DNA from 2 places in the Streptomyces sp. NPDC048623 genome. Region 2 is predicted to be linked to the other one. Evidence: predicted binding sites of a transcription regulator. Region 2 holds the regulator's gene; the other holds the start of a gene.
The links. The regulator HrcA, encoded in region 2, represses chaperone genes, less so after heat shock. The targets are predictions, from matches to a motif close to TTNGCACTCNGNNNNNCNGAGTGCNAA.
Positions count from the first base shown of each region.

Region 1: the regulator HrcA is predicted to act here: its motif matches at 5,662-5,688, upstream of groL (chaperonin GroEL).

Region 1 covers NZ_JBEZHV010000001.1:135,031-143,094, forward strand. Annotated here, with positions in the region: gene AB0C73_RS00680 (calcium-binding protein) at 1-538, shown strand, start outside; gene AB0C73_RS00685 (trehalose-6-phosphate synthase) at 535-1,986, opposite strand; gene AB0C73_RS00690 (glucosyl-3-phosphoglycerate synthase) at 2,052-3,005, opposite strand; SAM riboswitch class I at 3,127-3,273, shown strand; gene thrC (threonine synthase) at 3,267-4,580, shown strand; gene AB0C73_RS00700 (MoaD/ThiS family protein) at 4,613-4,891, shown strand; gene AB0C73_RS00705 (cold-shock protein) at 5,313-5,519, shown strand; gene groL (chaperonin GroEL) at 5,853-7,475, shown strand; gene AB0C73_RS00715 (SRPBCC family protein) at 7,623-8,064, shown strand, end outside.
Region 2 covers NZ_JBEZHV010000047.1:13,581-21,644, reverse strand. Annotated here, with positions in the region: gene AB0C73_RS35460 (16S rRNA (uracil(1498)-N(3))-methyltransferase) at 1-147, opposite strand, end outside; gene AB0C73_RS35455 (nitronate monooxygenase) at 144-1,262, opposite strand; gene dnaJ (molecular chaperone DnaJ) at 1,469-2,608, opposite strand; gene hrcA (heat-inducible transcriptional repressor HrcA) at 2,609-3,628, opposite strand; gene AB0C73_RS35440 (MBL fold metallo-hydrolase) at 3,793-4,572, shown strand; gene AB0C73_RS35435 (DUF3097 domain-containing protein) at 4,646-5,449, shown strand; gene hemW (radical SAM family heme chaperone HemW) at 5,467-6,699, opposite strand; gene AB0C73_RS35425 (long-chain fatty acid--CoA ligase) at 6,790-8,064, opposite strand, start outside.

The DNA.
Region 1 (8,064 bases), on a different contig from region 2:
GCAGCGGAGTGGCGACAACCTGCGCTTCGACGTCCACGGTCTCGCCACCTGCTCCGGCACGGGCACGGTGAAGACCTGCTCCCGCACCTTCACCTTCGACCCGCGCTCCGACGTGATCTACAACTCGCTCGCGGGGCGGAACGGCTGGTGGGCCTACGTCCAGGTGGAGGCCCAGGACGGGGACTACGCGAGCGGCGACTTCCCGTCCGTCGGCCTGCGTCGGCAGACGGCCCTGACGATGGACGCGGGCCCCGAGCCGGTGCGCAAGGGCACCACCCTCACCGCCTCCGGCAGGCTCACCGCGGCCAACTGGGACACCAACACCTGGACCGCTCTCTCCGGACAGTCCGTCCAGCTCCAGTACTGCACGTATCCGTGCACCGGGTACACCACGGTGAGGACCGTGACGACGAACTCGACCGGCTACCTGAAGGCCTCGCTCACGGCGTCCGCCGACGGCTACTGGCGCTGGTACTACCCGGCCACCACCTGGGCGCAGCCCCGCATCTCGAACGCCGACTTCGTCGACGTCCGCTAGGACTGCTCCCGCAGGGCCTCCAGTTGGTTCAGGAACCAGCGTTGGGGTGGGAGGGCGGTGGCCGCGGTGGCGAGGCGCTTTGTGCGGTCGGTGCGTTCGGTCGGGGGCATCGACAGGGCGTCGTGGAGGGCCTCGGCGGTTTCTGTGATGTCGAAGGGGTTCACCGTCAGGGCGTCCCCGCGGAGTTCCTCGTGGGCGCCGGCCTCGCGGGAGAGGACGAGCGCGCAGCCGGCCTCGGAGACCACCGGGATCTCCTTGGCGACCAGGTTCATGCCGTCGCGGACCGGGTTGACCAGGGCCACGTCGGCGAGGCGGTACGCGGCGAGGGAGCGGGTGAAGTCGTCCTCGACGGAGACCAGGACCGGCTGCCAGTCGGGGGTGCCGAACTCGGCGTTGATCTCCTCGGTGAGGGCGACGACGGAGGCCGTGTACGCGCGGTAGGACTCCAGGTCCTGGCGCGAGGGGTAGGCGGAGGCCAGGTGGACGACCCGGCCGCGCCACTCGGGGTGGGTGGTGAGCAGTTCGCGGTAGGCGAGGAGGCCGCGCAGGATGTTCTTCGACAGCTCGGTGCGGTCGACCCGGACGATGGTCTTCCGGTCTCCGACCTCGGCACGGAGTGAGGCCAGGCGGGCGTCCACCTCGGGGCGGTGGGCCAGGGCGAGCAGGTCGTCGCCGTCCACGCCCAGCGGGTACGCACGCACCCGGGTGCGCCGTCTGCTCCGGCCCGGGCCGTCCCACCGGCCGTGCTCCACTCCGCGCCAGGGGTCCCCGCTGGGCCACACGCCCTCCGCGTACCCCTGGGGGCTGTCGATGCGGGCGCCCTGGATGAACGCGGACGCCCATCCCCAGGTGTGGAAACCCAGCTCGTCCGCGCCGAGCATCCCCCACAGCAGCTCCTGGAGGATGTCCTCCGGCAGCATGCGCAGGTAGGCCGGCGCCGCCCACGGCGTGTGCGTGAAGTGCCCGATCCGCAGGTCCGGGCGCAGCTCGCGGAGCATCCCGGGGACCAGCGCCAGGTGGTAGTCCTGCACGAGCACCGCCGCGCCCTCGTCGGCGGCGTCCGCGAGCGCCTCGGCGAAGGCGCGGTTGTAGGCGCGGTACGACTCCCAGCGGCGGCGGAAGGCCGCGTCGAAGACCGGCTCGCGCGGCACGTCGTACAGATGGTGGTGCAGGAACCACAGCACCGAGTTCGCGATGCCGTTGTACGCGTCCGCGTACACCTCCGGCGCGATGTCCAGCATCCGGACACCCGGCTCGGCGACCCCGCGCCGCACCGCCTCCCGGTCACCCTCCCCGAGCGCCGCGCACACCCACACGCTGTCCTCGGACGACACCGCGCTCAGGCCCGAGACCAGGCCGCCGCCGCCCCGCCGGGCGTTCAGCGATCCGTCGTCCCGCACGGTGTACGAGACCGGGCCGCGGTTGGATGCGACGAGCACAGAAGCCATACGGCGAACCTAGCCCGTCCCGTAAACGCTCAAACGTACGTATTTGAGACCGTGACGCCGAGGTTTCAGGCCACGCGTCGGCGCTCCGCGTACTCCGCGATCTCCGTCATCGGCGGCCGCTCCTCCGTGTCCACCTCGTACGTACGCGGGGTGAAGCCCGGCTCCCCGTCCTCGCCCCGCTCGAACTGCGTCAGCCGCGGCCGTACGAGATGCCCGCGCGACAGGCGCAGCTGCGCCGTCCGGTAGATCGCCGCCGCCATCCGGCCCAGCGCCCGCCCGTCCTGGTGCCGGTGCTTCCTGACCCCCACGTCCACCTGCGCGAGCGCGTCCAGGCCCACCGTGTGCAGCGCGTCGACGAGCAGGCCCAGCTCCACTCCGTAACCGACCGGGAACGGCAGCCGTTCGAGCAGCGAGCGCCGCGCCGCGTACTCGCCGCCCAGCGGCTGCACGAAACCCGCCAGCTGCGGCCAGTGCAGATTGAGCAGCGGCCGCGCCACCAGCTCCGTCACCCGGCCCCCCTGACCAGGGGCATCGCCCAGCGGGCGGTCGTACATCGCCTTCACGAACTGCACCTCGGGGTCCGTCAGGAGCGGGCCCACGATGCCGGTCACGAAGTCCGCCGAGAAGTCCTTCAGGTCCGCGTCCACGAAGCAGACGATGTCCCCCTCGGTCACCATCAGTGACCGCCACAGCACCTCGCCCTTGCCGGGCACCGCCGGTATCCGCGGCAGGATCGCGTCCCGCGCCACCACCCGCGCGCCGGCCGCCGCGGCCACCTCCGCCGTACGGTCCGTGGAACCCGAGTCGACGACGACGAGCTCGTCCACCAGCGGCACCGCGTCCGTCATCAGCTCGCGGCGGATCACGGAGACGATCGCGCCGACCGTCGCCTCCTCGTTCAGTGCCGGCAGCACGACGCTGACGGTCGTCCCCCGCTTGGCCGCGAGGACCCGCTCCAGCGGACGGTCGGCCACCGACCAGGACCGCCGGGCCAGCCAGCGCTCCACTTCTTCCAGCAACGTGATCTCCATCTCGCGGATCGGACGACCGGTTCCACCCTCGAAGGCTTCGGTTACAGTCTTGAACAACGCGGATGTCCGATGCATGTCGGGGTGCCGCCCGCGTTTCACAACCGAATACCGCTCATCCAGAGGGGCAGAGGGATACGGCCCGTTGAAGCCCCGGCAACCCTCCAGTCGGTCACTACTCGTCCTCCAGCGAGGTCCCCCGACTAGGGAAGGTGCCAAATCCGTCTCATGGCGACGTTCGCCATGAGGAAGATGAGGAGAAAGGGCCTCGCCTCCATGGCTGTTCAGACCGTCGTATCCGCGACCACCTCCGTCGACCTCGGTCCCGCGTCCGCGCTCTCCTGTCGCGAATGCGGTGAGACCTTCCCGCTCGGCCCGATCTTCGCCTGCGAGCTCTGTTTCGGCCCGCTCGAAGTCGCCTACGACCTGCCCACCGGCGACCCCGAGGCGCTGCGCAAGCGCATCGAGGCCGGTCCCGCGAACATCTGGCGCTACGCCCCGCTGCTGCCCGTCCCCGCCGACGTCGCCGACAAGCCCAACCTGAACCCCGGCTGGACCAAGCTCGTCCAGGCCGACAACCTGGCCCGCGAGCTCGGCGTCGAGCCCGGCAAGCTCTTCGTCAAGGACGACTCCGGCAACCCGACCCACTCCTTCAAGGACCGGGTCGTCGCCCAGGCCATCGAGGCCGCCCGCGCCTTCGGCTTCACCACCCTCTCCTGCTCCTCCACCGGCAACCTGGCCGGCGCCGTCGGCGCCGCCGCCGCCCGCGCCGGCTTCCGCTCCTGCGTGTTCATCCCGCACGACCTGGAGCAGGGCAAGGTCGTCATGGCCGCCGTCTACGGCGGCGACCTCGTCGCCATCGAGGGCAACTACGACGACGTCAACCGCTTCTGCTCGGAGCTCATCGGCGACCCGCTCGGCGAGGGCTGGGGCTTCGTCAACGTCAACCTGCGCCCGTACTACGGCGAGGGCTCCAAGACCCTCGCGTACGAGATCTGCGAGCAGCTCGGCTGGCGGCTGCCCGACCAGCTGGTCATCCCGATCGCCTCCGGCTCCCAGTTCACGAAGATCGACAAGGGTCTGCAGGAGCTCATCAAGCTCGGCCTGGTCGAGGACAAGCCGTACAAGCTCTTCGGCGCCCAGGCCGAGGGCTGCTCCCCGGTCTCCGTCGCCTACAAGGCCGGCCACGACGTCGTACGGCCCCAGAAGCCCAACACCATCGCCAAGTCGCTGGCCATCGGCAACCCGGCCGACGGCCCGTACGTCCTCGACATCGCCCGCCGGACGGGCGGCGCGGTCGAGGACGTGAACGACGAGCAGGTCGTCGAGGCCATCAGGCTGCTCGCGCAGACCGAGGGCATCTTCGCCGAGACCGCGGGCGGCGTGACCGTCGGCGTCACGAAGAAGTTGGTCGAGGCGGGGCTCATCGACCCCACGCTGACGACGGTGGTCCTCAACACCGGCGACGGCCTCAAGACCCTGGACGCCGTGGCCGAAGGCTCGCAGGCGACCGCCACCATCCGCCCGAGCCTGGACGCGTTCCGCGACGCGGGCCTGGCCCACTGAGACCCGCCCGAACGCTGAGAGGTTACGAAGACATGGCCGTGAACGTCCGCATCCCCACCATCCTCCGCACCTACACCGGCGGCCGGGCCGAGGTCCCCGCCGAGGGCGGCACCCTCGCCGAGGTCATCGCCGACCTGGAGAAGAACCACACCGGCATCGCCGCCCGCGTCCTCGACGACCAGGGCAAGCTGCGCCGCTTCGTCAACGTGTACGTCAACGACGACGACGTGCGCTTCGAGCAGGGCCTGGAGACGGCCACGCCGGACGGCGCCGGCGTCTCGATCATCCCGGCCGTCGCCGGCGGCTGCTGAGCCGAGACGGGACTTACCGGCGGTACCCGTCGGGATTACCGATCAGTACTGAATTGCCCCTTCCGCGGGAAGAAGCGGAAGGGGCAATTCTGCAGGGTTGAGCGCGGTAGAGTTGGGGAAGTCCCCTCCGCTGCTGTTGCCAGGTGCATATGAGAATGCGCCCCGACCCGACAAGAAGCAGCCAAAGTGCCCGCGCCATCTGCCCCATGTGCGCCTTTTGCCGGGCCCGACTTGCCCCGTAATTCGGCCAGTTCTCCCTGATTCCCCATTCCGTCGTGCCCAGAATTCTCGTCCGATTGACCTGTTGCAGAGGGCAGTTGGGCAGATACATTCAGCCGCGGTCGACGCGTTCCGGCGCAGGGTCTGACCCGGGTCCGCGAAGTGCGGATCCGCGCAAGGGCCAGTAATAGGGGAGTTAGGCATGGCTCAGGGCACCGTCAAGTGGTTCAACGCGGAGAAGGGCTACGGCTTCATCGCGGTCGACGGTGGTGCGGATGTTTTCGTCCACTACAGCGCGATCCAGATGGACGGCTACCGCACCCTCGAAGAAGGTCAGCGGGTCGAGTTCGAGATCTCGCAGGGCCAGAAGGGCCCGCAGGCGGACATGGTCAAGCTCGCCACCGCCTGAGCGCGGCGCGATCGGCCACCGACGCACTTCCGTCGAGGGGCCCGCATCCTGACCGGGATGCGGGCCCCTCGCGCGTTCCTGCGGGCGGGCGCCCCTCGGGTGCCCGTGCGCGTCCACAGGACGGGCGGATCCTCCGTAGTCGCTTGCACTCACATAGGCCGAGTGCTAATCATTGGCGTTAGCACTCTCACGCTGAGAGTGCTACGAGGATCGGGCAGACGAGGTCGCCGGCCGCGTGGGGCAAGGAACCACGAGGACGCGCCGACCGTCCGTCGCGGGCGTCGGCGCGGTCCTGGAGCGTTATCCACCCCATGTCCGGGAGGACCACTTCACATGGCCAAGATCATCGCGTTCGACGAGGAGGCCCGGCGCGGTCTCGAGCGCGGCATGAACCAGCTCGCTGACGCCGTCAAGGTCACCCTCGGCCCCAAGGGCCGCAACGTCGTCCTCGAGAAGAAGTGGGGCGCCCCCACGATCACCAACGATGGTGTCTCCATCGCCAAGGAGATCGAGCTCGAGGACCCGTACGAGAAGATCGGCGCCGAGCTGGTCAAGGAAGTCGCCAAGAAGACGGACGACGTCGCCGGCGACGGTACGACCACCGCCACCGTTCTGGCCCAGGCCCTGGTCCGCGAGGGCCTGCGCAACGTCGCCGCCGGCGCCAACCCGATGGCCCTCAAGCGCGGCATCGAGAAGGCCGTCGAGGCCGTCTCCGGTGCGCTGCTCGACCAGGCCAAGGAGGTCGAGACCAAGGAGCAGATCGCCTCCACCGCCTCCATCTCCGCCGCCGACACCCAGATCGGCGAGCTCATCGCCGAGGCCATGGACAAGGTCGGCAAGGAAGGCGTCATCACGGTCGAGGAGTCCCAGACCTTCGGTCTGGAGCTGGAGCTCACCGAGGGCATGCGCTTCGACAAGGGCTACATCTCGGCGTACTTCGCGACCGACATGGAGCGCATGGAGGCCGCGCTCGAGGACCCGTACATCCTCATCGTCAACTCCAAGATCTCCTCCGTGAAGGACCTGCTCCCGCTCCTGGAGAAGGTCATGCAGTCCGGCAAGCCGCTGCTGATCATCGCCGAGGACGTCGAGGGCGAGGCCCTGTCGACCCTGGTCGTCAACAAGATCCGCGGCACCTTCAAGTCCGTCGCCGTCAAGGCCCCGGGCTTCGGCGACCGCCGCAAGGCCATGCTGAACGACATCGCCATCCTCACCGGCGGCACGGTCATCTCCGAGGAGGTCGGCCTCAAGCTGGAGAACGCCGGTCTCGACCTCCTGGGCCGCGCCCGCAAGGTCGTCATCACCAAGGACGAGACCACCATCGTCGACGGTGCCGGCGAGAGCGAGCAGGTCGCGGGCCGCGTGAACCAGATCCGCGCCGAGATCGAGAACTCCGACTCGGACTACGACCGCGAGAAGCTCCAGGAGCGCCTGGCGAAGCTCGCCGGTGGCGTCGCCGTCATCAAGGCCGGTGCCGCGACCGAGGTCGAGCTCAAGGAGCGCAAGCACCGCATCGAGGACGCCGTCCGCAACGCGAAGGCCGCCGTCGAGGAGGGCATCGTCGCCGGTGGTGGCGTGGCGCTGCTGCAGGCCGGTTCCGTCTTCGAGAAGCTGGAGCTGGACGGCGACGAGGCCACCGGTGCCGAGATCGTCCGCAAGGCGCTGGCCGCCCCGCTGACCCAGATCTCCGTGAACGCCGGCCTCGAGGGTGGCGTCGTGGTGGAGAAGGTCCGCAACCTGCCCGTCGGCCACGGCCTGAACGCCGCCTCCGGCGAGTACGTCGACATGATCGCCGAGGGCATCATCGACCCGGCCAAGGTGACGCGCTCCGCGCTGCAGAACGCCGCCTCCATCGCGGCCCTGTTCCTCACCACCGAGGCCGTCATCGCCGACAAGCCGGAGAAGGCCGCCGCGCCGGCCGGTGGCGGCATGCCGGGCGGTGACATGGACTTCTGAGTCTGATCCTCTCGATGCGCCGGATTCCGTCCGGTGCACGGGGTCGACCCAGTTTCCTGCCGAGGGCGGCACTCCCAGCCGGGGGTGCCGCCCTCGGGCGTTCGGGGTGATGCTGGTGAGGGGAGACCCTCACGGCGGGAGTACGCCATGATCACGCTGCTGACGACACCGGCGGACCGCGAGCTGGTCATCACCCGTACCTTCGACGCGCCGCCGGCCCGGGTCTGGGAGGCGTGGACGCGGCCCGAGCACGTACGGGAGTGGTACGGGATCGCCGCCCTGACCATGTCCGTCTGCGACATCGACCTGCGGCCGGGCGGCACGTGGCGCTGGGGCCAGCGGGGCCCCGACGGCCAGGAGATCGTCTTCTCCGGCACGTACGAGGAGATCGTCCCGGGCGAGCGCCTCGTCTACACGGAGCTCTTCGAGCAGATGCCGGGCGCCGACCCGGTCCATGTGACGCTGACCTTCGACGCGACACCGGACGGCGGTACGGCCCTGACCAGCACGTCGCTCTGGCCGACGACGGAGATACGGGACCAGGCGCTGGCGGCGGGGATGGAGACGGGGGTGCGGGAGCAGTACGACC
Region 2 (8,064 bases):
GGCCCAGGCGCCCCGCCCGTCGGTGAGCACCAGCTCCTCGCCCGCGCGCAGCCGCTTCACGGACACGGCGTGCCGGCCCTCGGGCCCGTCGAGGAGGAACCCGCCGACGGCGGGCACGGCGTCGACGACGAAGACGGGTGCGGTCACGGGTGGCTCCTGGTGCTGGTGTCGGAGGGGAGGGCGAAGGTGCGTACGGTGCCGAGTTCTTCGGCCAGTTCTGCGGCGAGCAGCTCGACGAGGCGTCCGGCCGGCAGCTCGCGGGCCAGCCGGTGCCCCTGACCGGCCCACAGGGCCATCCCCTGCGGGTCCCCGGCCGTCGCCGCCGCCCTGCGCAGCGGGGCGGTGAGGTGGTGGACCTCGGGGTACGCGGCGGGGGCGTACGGCCCGTGCTCGCGCAGGAAACGGTTCACCAGGCCGCGCGCCGGGCGCCCGGAGAACGCTCTGGTCAGTTCGGTGTGCGTGAACAGCGGGTCGGTCAGGGCCCGCTTGTGCAGCGGATGCGCACCCGACTCGGGACACACCAGGAACGCCGTGCCGAGCTGCGCGGCATCGGCACCGGCCGCGAGCACGGCCGCGATCTGCCGGCCACGCATGATCCCGCCGGTCGCCACGATCGGCAGGCGCACGCTCTCGCGCACCTCGGTGAGCAGCGCGAGCAGCCCGCGCCCACGCCCGCTGCCCGTGCCGGGCGCGTCGGCCGAGTCGTCACGATACGTGCCCTGATGCCCGCCCGCCTCGATGCCCTGCACACAGATGGCGGCGGCACCGGCGCGCTCGGCGGTACGGGCGTCCGCGACCGAGGTGACGGTGACGATCGTGTACGTACCGACGCGGGCGAACGCGTCGAGCGCGTCGCGGTCGGGGCAGCCGAAGGTGAAGGACACGACGGGGACCGGGTCGTCGAGCAGGATCGCCAGCTTGGCGTCGTACGCGTCGTCCCGGCCGTGGTCGGGGTCGCCGAGCGGGGTCTCGTACCAGCTCGCCTCGCCCGCCAGCTGGTGCCGGTACACCTCGACGGCGGCCCGGTCGGCGGCCTGGCCGCCCGGCGGCATGAAGAGGTTCACCCCGAAGGGGCGCGCGGTGAGCGCGCGGACCTGCTTGATCTCCTGATAGAGCCCGCCGGCGGTCTTGTACCCGCCGGCCAGGAAGCCGAGCGCCCCGGCCTCGCACACGGCACCGACGAGCTCGGGACAGGAGGCGCCACCCGCCATGGGGGCCTGCACGATCGGAAGACGCGAGAGATCGTTCAGTGCGGTGGACATGCAGGCATCGTGTCATGCCGCCCCGACGACCCCGCAACGTGAGGGGCGCCCCACACAGAGTGCGGGACGCCCCTCACGAACGTACGCGTACGAAACCGGGCTCAGCGCCCGTTGAAGGCGTCCTTCAACCGCGAGAACAGGCCCTGCTGTCCCGGCTGCCTGTGCCGGCCCGGGGGACAACCCCCGGACCCCCGGCAGTCCGGCGCCTACCGCCCGTTGAAGGCGTCCTTCAACCGCGAGAACAGCCCCTGCTGCCCCGGCTGGAACTGGCCCTGCGGGCGTTCCTCGCCGCGCAGCTTCGACAGTTCGCGCAGCAGGCGCTCCTGTTCCGGGTCGAGCTTGGTCGGGGTCTGGACCTCGACGTGCACGATCAGGTCGCCGCGGCCGTTGCCGCGCAGGTGGGTGACGCCGCGGCCGTGCAGCGGGATCGACTGGCCGGACTGGGTGCCCGGGCGGATGTCGACGTCCTCCAGACCGTCGAGGGTCTGGAGCTGCACCTTCGTGCCGAGGGCCGCCGCCGTCATCGGCAGGGTGACCGTGCAGTGCAGGTCGTCGCCACGGCGCTGGAAGGTCTCGTGCGGGATCTCGTGGATCTCGACGTACAGGTCGCCGGCGGGGCCGCCGCCGGGGCCGACCTCGCCCTCGCCCGCGAGCTGGATCCGGGTGCCGTTGTCGACACCGGCCGGGATCTTGACGGTGAGGGTGCGGCGGGACCGGACGCGCCCGTCACCCGCGCACTCGGGGCACGGGGTCGGGACGACCGTGCCGAAGCCCTGGCACTGCGGGCAGGGGCGCGAGGTCATGACCTGGCCCAGGAAGGACCGGGTGACCTGGGAGACCTCGCCGCGGCCGCGGCACATGTCACAGGTCTGCGCGGAGGTGCCGGGCGCGGCGCCCTCGCCGGAGCAGGTGGCGCATACGACGGCCGTGTCGACCTGGATGTCCTTGGTGGTGCCGAAGGCCGCCTCGTCGAGGGTGACCTCCAGGCGGATCATCGCGTCCTGGCCGCGCCGGGTGCGCGAGCGCGGGCCGCGTTGGGACGCCGTACCGAAGAAGGCGTCCATGATGTCCGAGAAGTTCCCGAAGCCGCCCGCGCCGAAGCCACCGGCCCCCGCGCCGCCGCCGGAGGCGGACAGCGGGTCGCCGCCGAGGTCGTAGACCTGCTTCTTCTGCGGGTCCGACAGCACCTCGTAAGCGGCGTTGATCTCCTTGAACCGCTCCTGGGTCTTCGGATCCGGGTTCACGTCCGGGTGGAGCTCGCGGGCGAGTCGGCGGAAGGCCTTCTTGATCTCGTCCTGCGACGCGTCGCGGCGTACGCCCAGTACGGCGTAGTAGTCGGTGGCCACTTACGACTCCGCCAGGATCTGTCCGACGTAACGTGCCACTGCGCGTACCGCTCCCATCGTTCCGGGGTAGTCCATGCGGGTCGGTCCGACCACGCCGAGTTTGGCGACTGCCTCGCCGCCGGAACCGTAGCCGACCGAGACGACGGATGTGGACGTGAGGCCCTCATGGGCGTTCTCGTGCCCGATCCGTACGGTCATGCCGGATTCCTTTGCCTCGCCCAGGAGCTTGAGGAGCACGACCTGCTCCTCAAGGGCCTCCAGGACGGGCCTGATCGTCAGGGGGAAGTCGTGTCCGAAGCGGGTCAGATTGGCGGTGCCGCCGATCATGAGCCGCTCCTCCTGCTCCTCCACGAGGGTTTCGAGGAGGGTCGCGAGCACGGTCGAGACCGTGCCGCGGTCCTCGATCTCCTCGAAGGACTCGGGCAGGTCCTGCACCAACTGCGGCACGTCCGCGAAACGGCGGCCGACGACACGGCTGTTGAGCCGCGCCCGCAGATCGGCGAGGGAGGTCTCGCCGAACGGCGCCGGGCAGTCGACGACACGCTGCTCGACCCGGCCGGTGTCGGTGATCAGCACCAGCATCAGCCGGGCGGGCGCCAGCGCGAGCAGTTCCACGTGCCGGACCGTCGAACGGGTCAGCGACGGGTACTGCACGACGGCGACCTGCCGGGTCAGCTGCGCGAGCAGCCGCACCGTGCGGCCCACGACGTCGTCGAGGTCGACGGCGCCGTCGAGGAAGTTGTGGATCGCCCGCCGCTCGGGGGTGGACAGCGGCTTGACGCCGGCGAGCCGGTCGACGAAGAGGCGGTAGCCCTTGTCGGTGGGGATGCGGCCGGCGCTGGTGTGGGGCTGGGCGATGTAGCCCTCCTCCTCCAGGACCGCCATGTCGTTGCGGACGGTGGCGGGCGACACGCCGAGGCGGTGGCGCTCGGTCAGCGCCTTGGAGCCGACGGGCTCCTCGGTGCCGACATAGTCCTGGACGATGGCGCGCAACACCTCGAGCCTGCGTTCGCTGAGCATCGCGCGCACCTCCAGCTGTCGTTCTGTCGTTCCGGTTCCGGTTGCTCCGGTTTTGGCACTCGCCCTGTCCGAGTGCCAGCAATCCCCCGGCCAGTGTACGGCGGCGGACGTCGCTCCTGGCAAGGAGGCGGCGTCGGAGCGGCTCACGGTATTAGCGTCACGGTATGGATCACGGCAGGAACATCGACGGGGACCACTCCACAATCGACGGGGAAGACGGCATCGGCTGGGAGGAACGGGGCTGGGAGCGCCTGGGGCCCGGCGTGGGCCAGTGCAGGCTGGCGGGCTGGGACGCCACGGCGGGCCTGGTCGTCGGCCGGGACGCGGTGCTGCTGTACGACACGGGCGCCACGCTCGCGCAGGGCACCGAGCTGCACGCGGATGTGGCGGCTCTCACGGGCGGCCGCAGGGTGACACACATCGCACTCAGCCATCCGCACTTCGACCATGTGCTCGGCACGGCGGTCTTCGCCGGGGCCGAGGTGTTCGGCGCGGTGGGTGTGGACGCGCTGCTGCGGCAGGAGGCGGGGGCGCTGCGCGAGGACGCGGTACGGCAGGGGGTGGACGAGGCGGCCGCGGCGGAGGCGGCCGAGGTGCTCGTCGCGCCGAGGCACACCGTGACCGGCGAGTGGACCCTCGACCTGGGCGGCCGCCAGGTCCTCCTGGCCAACGTCGGCCCCGGCCACTCCGGCCACGACCTGGCCCTCCTGGTCCCCGTCCCGGGCGGGCGCGAGGTGGTGTTCTGCGGCGACCTGGTCGAGGAGTCCGGCGAGCCGCAGGCCGGTCCGGACGCCCTGCCGGCGCGCTGGCCCGCCGCCCTCGACCGGCTGCTCGCCCTCGGCGGGGAGGACGCGGTGTACGTGCCGGGGCACGGCGCGGCGGTGGACGCGGCGTTCGTACGGCGCCAGCGCGATGAACTGGCACGCCGCTTCGCGGTGTCGTAGCGAGTGCCGTCGCCTCGCCCGAACGAGCGGGCCACGCCCGAGAACTGACGCGTCATCGACGAGAATCGAGCCCATGCGCAGCTACAACCCGGATCTCACCCCGCCCTGGAAGCGTTCGGCGCCCGTGCCGGAGGTGCCGGCCGACCGTGACCTCGTGGTCGAGGAGGCCACGACGGGCTTCTGCGGGGCGGTGATCCGCTGCGAGGCGGGCACCGTGACCCTGGAGGACCGCTTCGGCAAGCACCGGGTCTTCCCGCTGGAGCCGCGCGGCTTCCTCCTGGAGGGCCGCCCGGTCACCCTGGTCCGCCCCTCCGGCCCGGCCCCGTCCCGGCCCGCCCGTACCGCCTCGGGCTCGATCGCCGTACCCGGCGCCCGGGCCCGGGTGGCCCGCGCGGGCCGGATCTACGTCGAGGGCCGGCACGACGCGGAACTGGTGGAACGGGTCTGGGGCGACGACCTGCGGATCGAGGGCGTGGTCGTGGAGTACCTGGAGGGCGTCGACGACCTCCCGGCCGTGGTCGCCGAGTTCGCCCCGGCCCCGGACGCCCGGCTCGGCGTCCTGGTCGACCACCTGGTGACCGGCTCCAAGGAGTCCCGCATCGCCGCCCAGGTCTCCTCCCCCGACGTCCTCGTCGTCGGCCACCCCTACATCGACATCTGGCAGGCGGTGAAACCCTCCGCCCTCGGCATCCCCTCCTGGCCCACCGTCCCCCGCGGCCAGGACTGGAAGACCGGCATCTGCCGCGCCCTGGGCTGGCCGGACAACACCGGCGCGGCCTGGCAGCACATCCTGTCCCGGGTCACCTCCTACAAGGACCTGGAACCGGAACTCCTCGGCCGGGTGGAGGAGCTGATCGATTTCGTGACGGCACCGTAGGCACGCCGGGGCCCCGGCTAGTCCACCAGGTCCCGCACCACCGCGTCCGCCAGCAGCCGGCCCCGCAGGGTCAGCACCGCCCGGCCCTGGGCGTACGGCTCCTCCGCCAGGAGCCCGTCACCGAGCGCGCGGCCGGCCGCGGCCAGGCCCGCCGGCTTGAGCAGGCCGAGCTCGGCGCCCTCGCGGAGGCGCAGCTCCAGGAGCACCCGCTCCACGCGGCGGTCCTCCTCCGTGAGGACCTCGCGTCCGGCGCCGGGGGAACGGCCTGCGGCCAGGGCGGCCGCGTACGCGCCGGGGTGCTTCGCGTTCCACCAGCGGACGCCGCCGACGTGGCTGTGGGCGCCGGGGCCGGCGCCCCACCAGTCGGCGCCGCGCCAGTAGAGCTCGTTGTGGAGGCAGCGGCCGGCGTCGGAGGTGGCCCAGTTGGAGACCTCGTACCACTGGAAGCCCGCGCCGGAGAGCACGTCCTCCGCGATCAGGTACCGGTCGGCGTGCACGTCGTCGTCGGTCATGGGTATCTCGCCGCGCCGGATGCGCCGGGCGAGCTGGGTGCCCTCCTCGACGATCAGCGCATAGGCGCTGATGTGGTCGGGTCCGGCGCCGATCGCCGCGTCGAGCGAGGCCCGCCAGTCGTCGTCGGACTCGCCGGGCGTGCCGTAGATGAGGTCGAGGTTGACGTGCTCGAAGCCGGCCGCCCGCGCCTCGCCGACGCAGGCCTCGGGCCGCCCGGGGGTGTGGGTGCGGTCGAGGACCTTCAGGACGTGCTGCCGGGCGCTCTGCATGCCGAAGGAGATCCGGTTGAAGCCGCCCTCGCGCAGCGTGGCCAGATACGCGGGGTCGACGGACTCCGGGTTGGCCTCCGTGGTCACCTCGGCGTCGTCGGCGAGCCCGAACTCGTCCCGGATCGCGCCGAGCATCGTCACGAGGTCGCCCGCGTCGAGCAGCGTGGGCGTGCCGCCGCCGACGAAGACGGTCCGCACCGGCCGCGGGTCGTCGCCGAGCACCTTGCGGGCCAGCCGTATCTCCTCGACGACCTGCCCCGCGTAGTTGTCCCGCGAGGCGAGCACCCCGCCGGCACCGCGCAGCTCGCTCGCGGTGTAGGTGTTGAAGTCGCAGTAACCGCACCGGGTGGCGCAGTACGGCACGTGCAGATAGAACCCGAGGGGTCGCTCCCCGGCACCCCGAAGGGCGTGGGCGGGCAGCGCCCCGTCCTCGGGCATGGGCTCACCATCAGGCAGTACGGAAGGCATGCAGCCATTGTCGCGTACTGCCCGACGGTCCCGCCGGTCCTGTGGATAACTCCACGCACCCGGGAAGAGCCCAGGTCAGCGGCCTGCGGCTCAGGCCTCCCGCGCCCCCGCGTACATCTCCTCGATCAGGTGCTGGTACGTCCGCTCCACCACCGGGCGCTTCATCTTCAGGCTCGGCGTGAGCTCGCCGTGCTCGACGTCGAGGTCGCGCGGCAGGAGGCGGAACTTCTTGATGGTCTGCCAGCGCTGCAGGCCCTCGTTGAGGCGGGTGACGTAGCCCTCGATGAGCTGCTCGGTCTGCGGGGCGGCGACGACCTCGGCGTACGACTTCCCGGCGAGGCCGTGCTCGGCGGCCCAGCCGAGGATGGAGGGCTCGTCGAGGGCGATGAGCGCGGTGCAGTAGTTCCGGTCGGCGCCGAGCACCACGATGTTGGAGACGAACGGGCAGACGGCCTTGAACTGGCCCTCGATCTCCGTCGGGGCGATGTACTTGCCGCCGGAGGTCTTGAACAGGTCCTTCTTGCGGTCGGTGATCCGCAGGTAGCCGTCGGCGGAGAGTTCGCCGATGTCACCGGTGTGGAACCAGCCGTCGGGCTCCAGGACCTCGGCGGTCTTCTCCGGCAGGCCGTGGTAGCCCTCCATGATGCCGGGGCTGCGCAGCAGGATCTCGCCGTCGTCGGCGATGCGCACCTCGGTGCCGGGGAGCGGCTTGCCGACGGTGCCGGTGCGGTAGGCCTCGCCGGGGTTGACGAAGGAGGCGGCGGAGGACTCCGTCAGGCCGTAGCCCTCCAGGATGTGGATGCCGGCGCCGGAGAAGAAGTAGCCGATCTCGGGGGCGAGGGCGACGGAGCCGGAGACGGCGGCGCGCAGCCGGCCGCCGAAGGCCTCGCGGAGCTTCTTGTAGACGAGCGCGTCGGCGATCTTGTGCTTGGCGGCGAGGCCGAAGGGCGCGGAGGCGGTGCCGGTGCGGCGGAAGTTGTCCTGGGTGACCTTGGCGTACTCGCGGGAGACCCCGGCGGCCCACTGGAAGATCTTGTACTTGGCGCCGCCGCCCTCGCGGGCCTTGGCCGCGACACCGTTGTAGACCTTCTCGAAGATGCGGGGGACGGCCGCCATGTAGGTGGGCTGCACGATCGGCAGATTGACGATGATCTTGTCGATACGGCCGTCGACGGCGGTGACGTGACCGACCTCGATCTGGCCGGAGGTGAGCACCTTGCCGAAGACGTGGGCGAGCGGCAGCCACAGGTACTGCACGTCGTCCTGGGTGACCAGGCCGGTGGCGGCGATGGCCTTGGCCATGTACGACCAGCTGTCGTGGCGCAGGCGCACGCCCTTGGGGCGGCCGGTGGTGCCGGAGGTGTA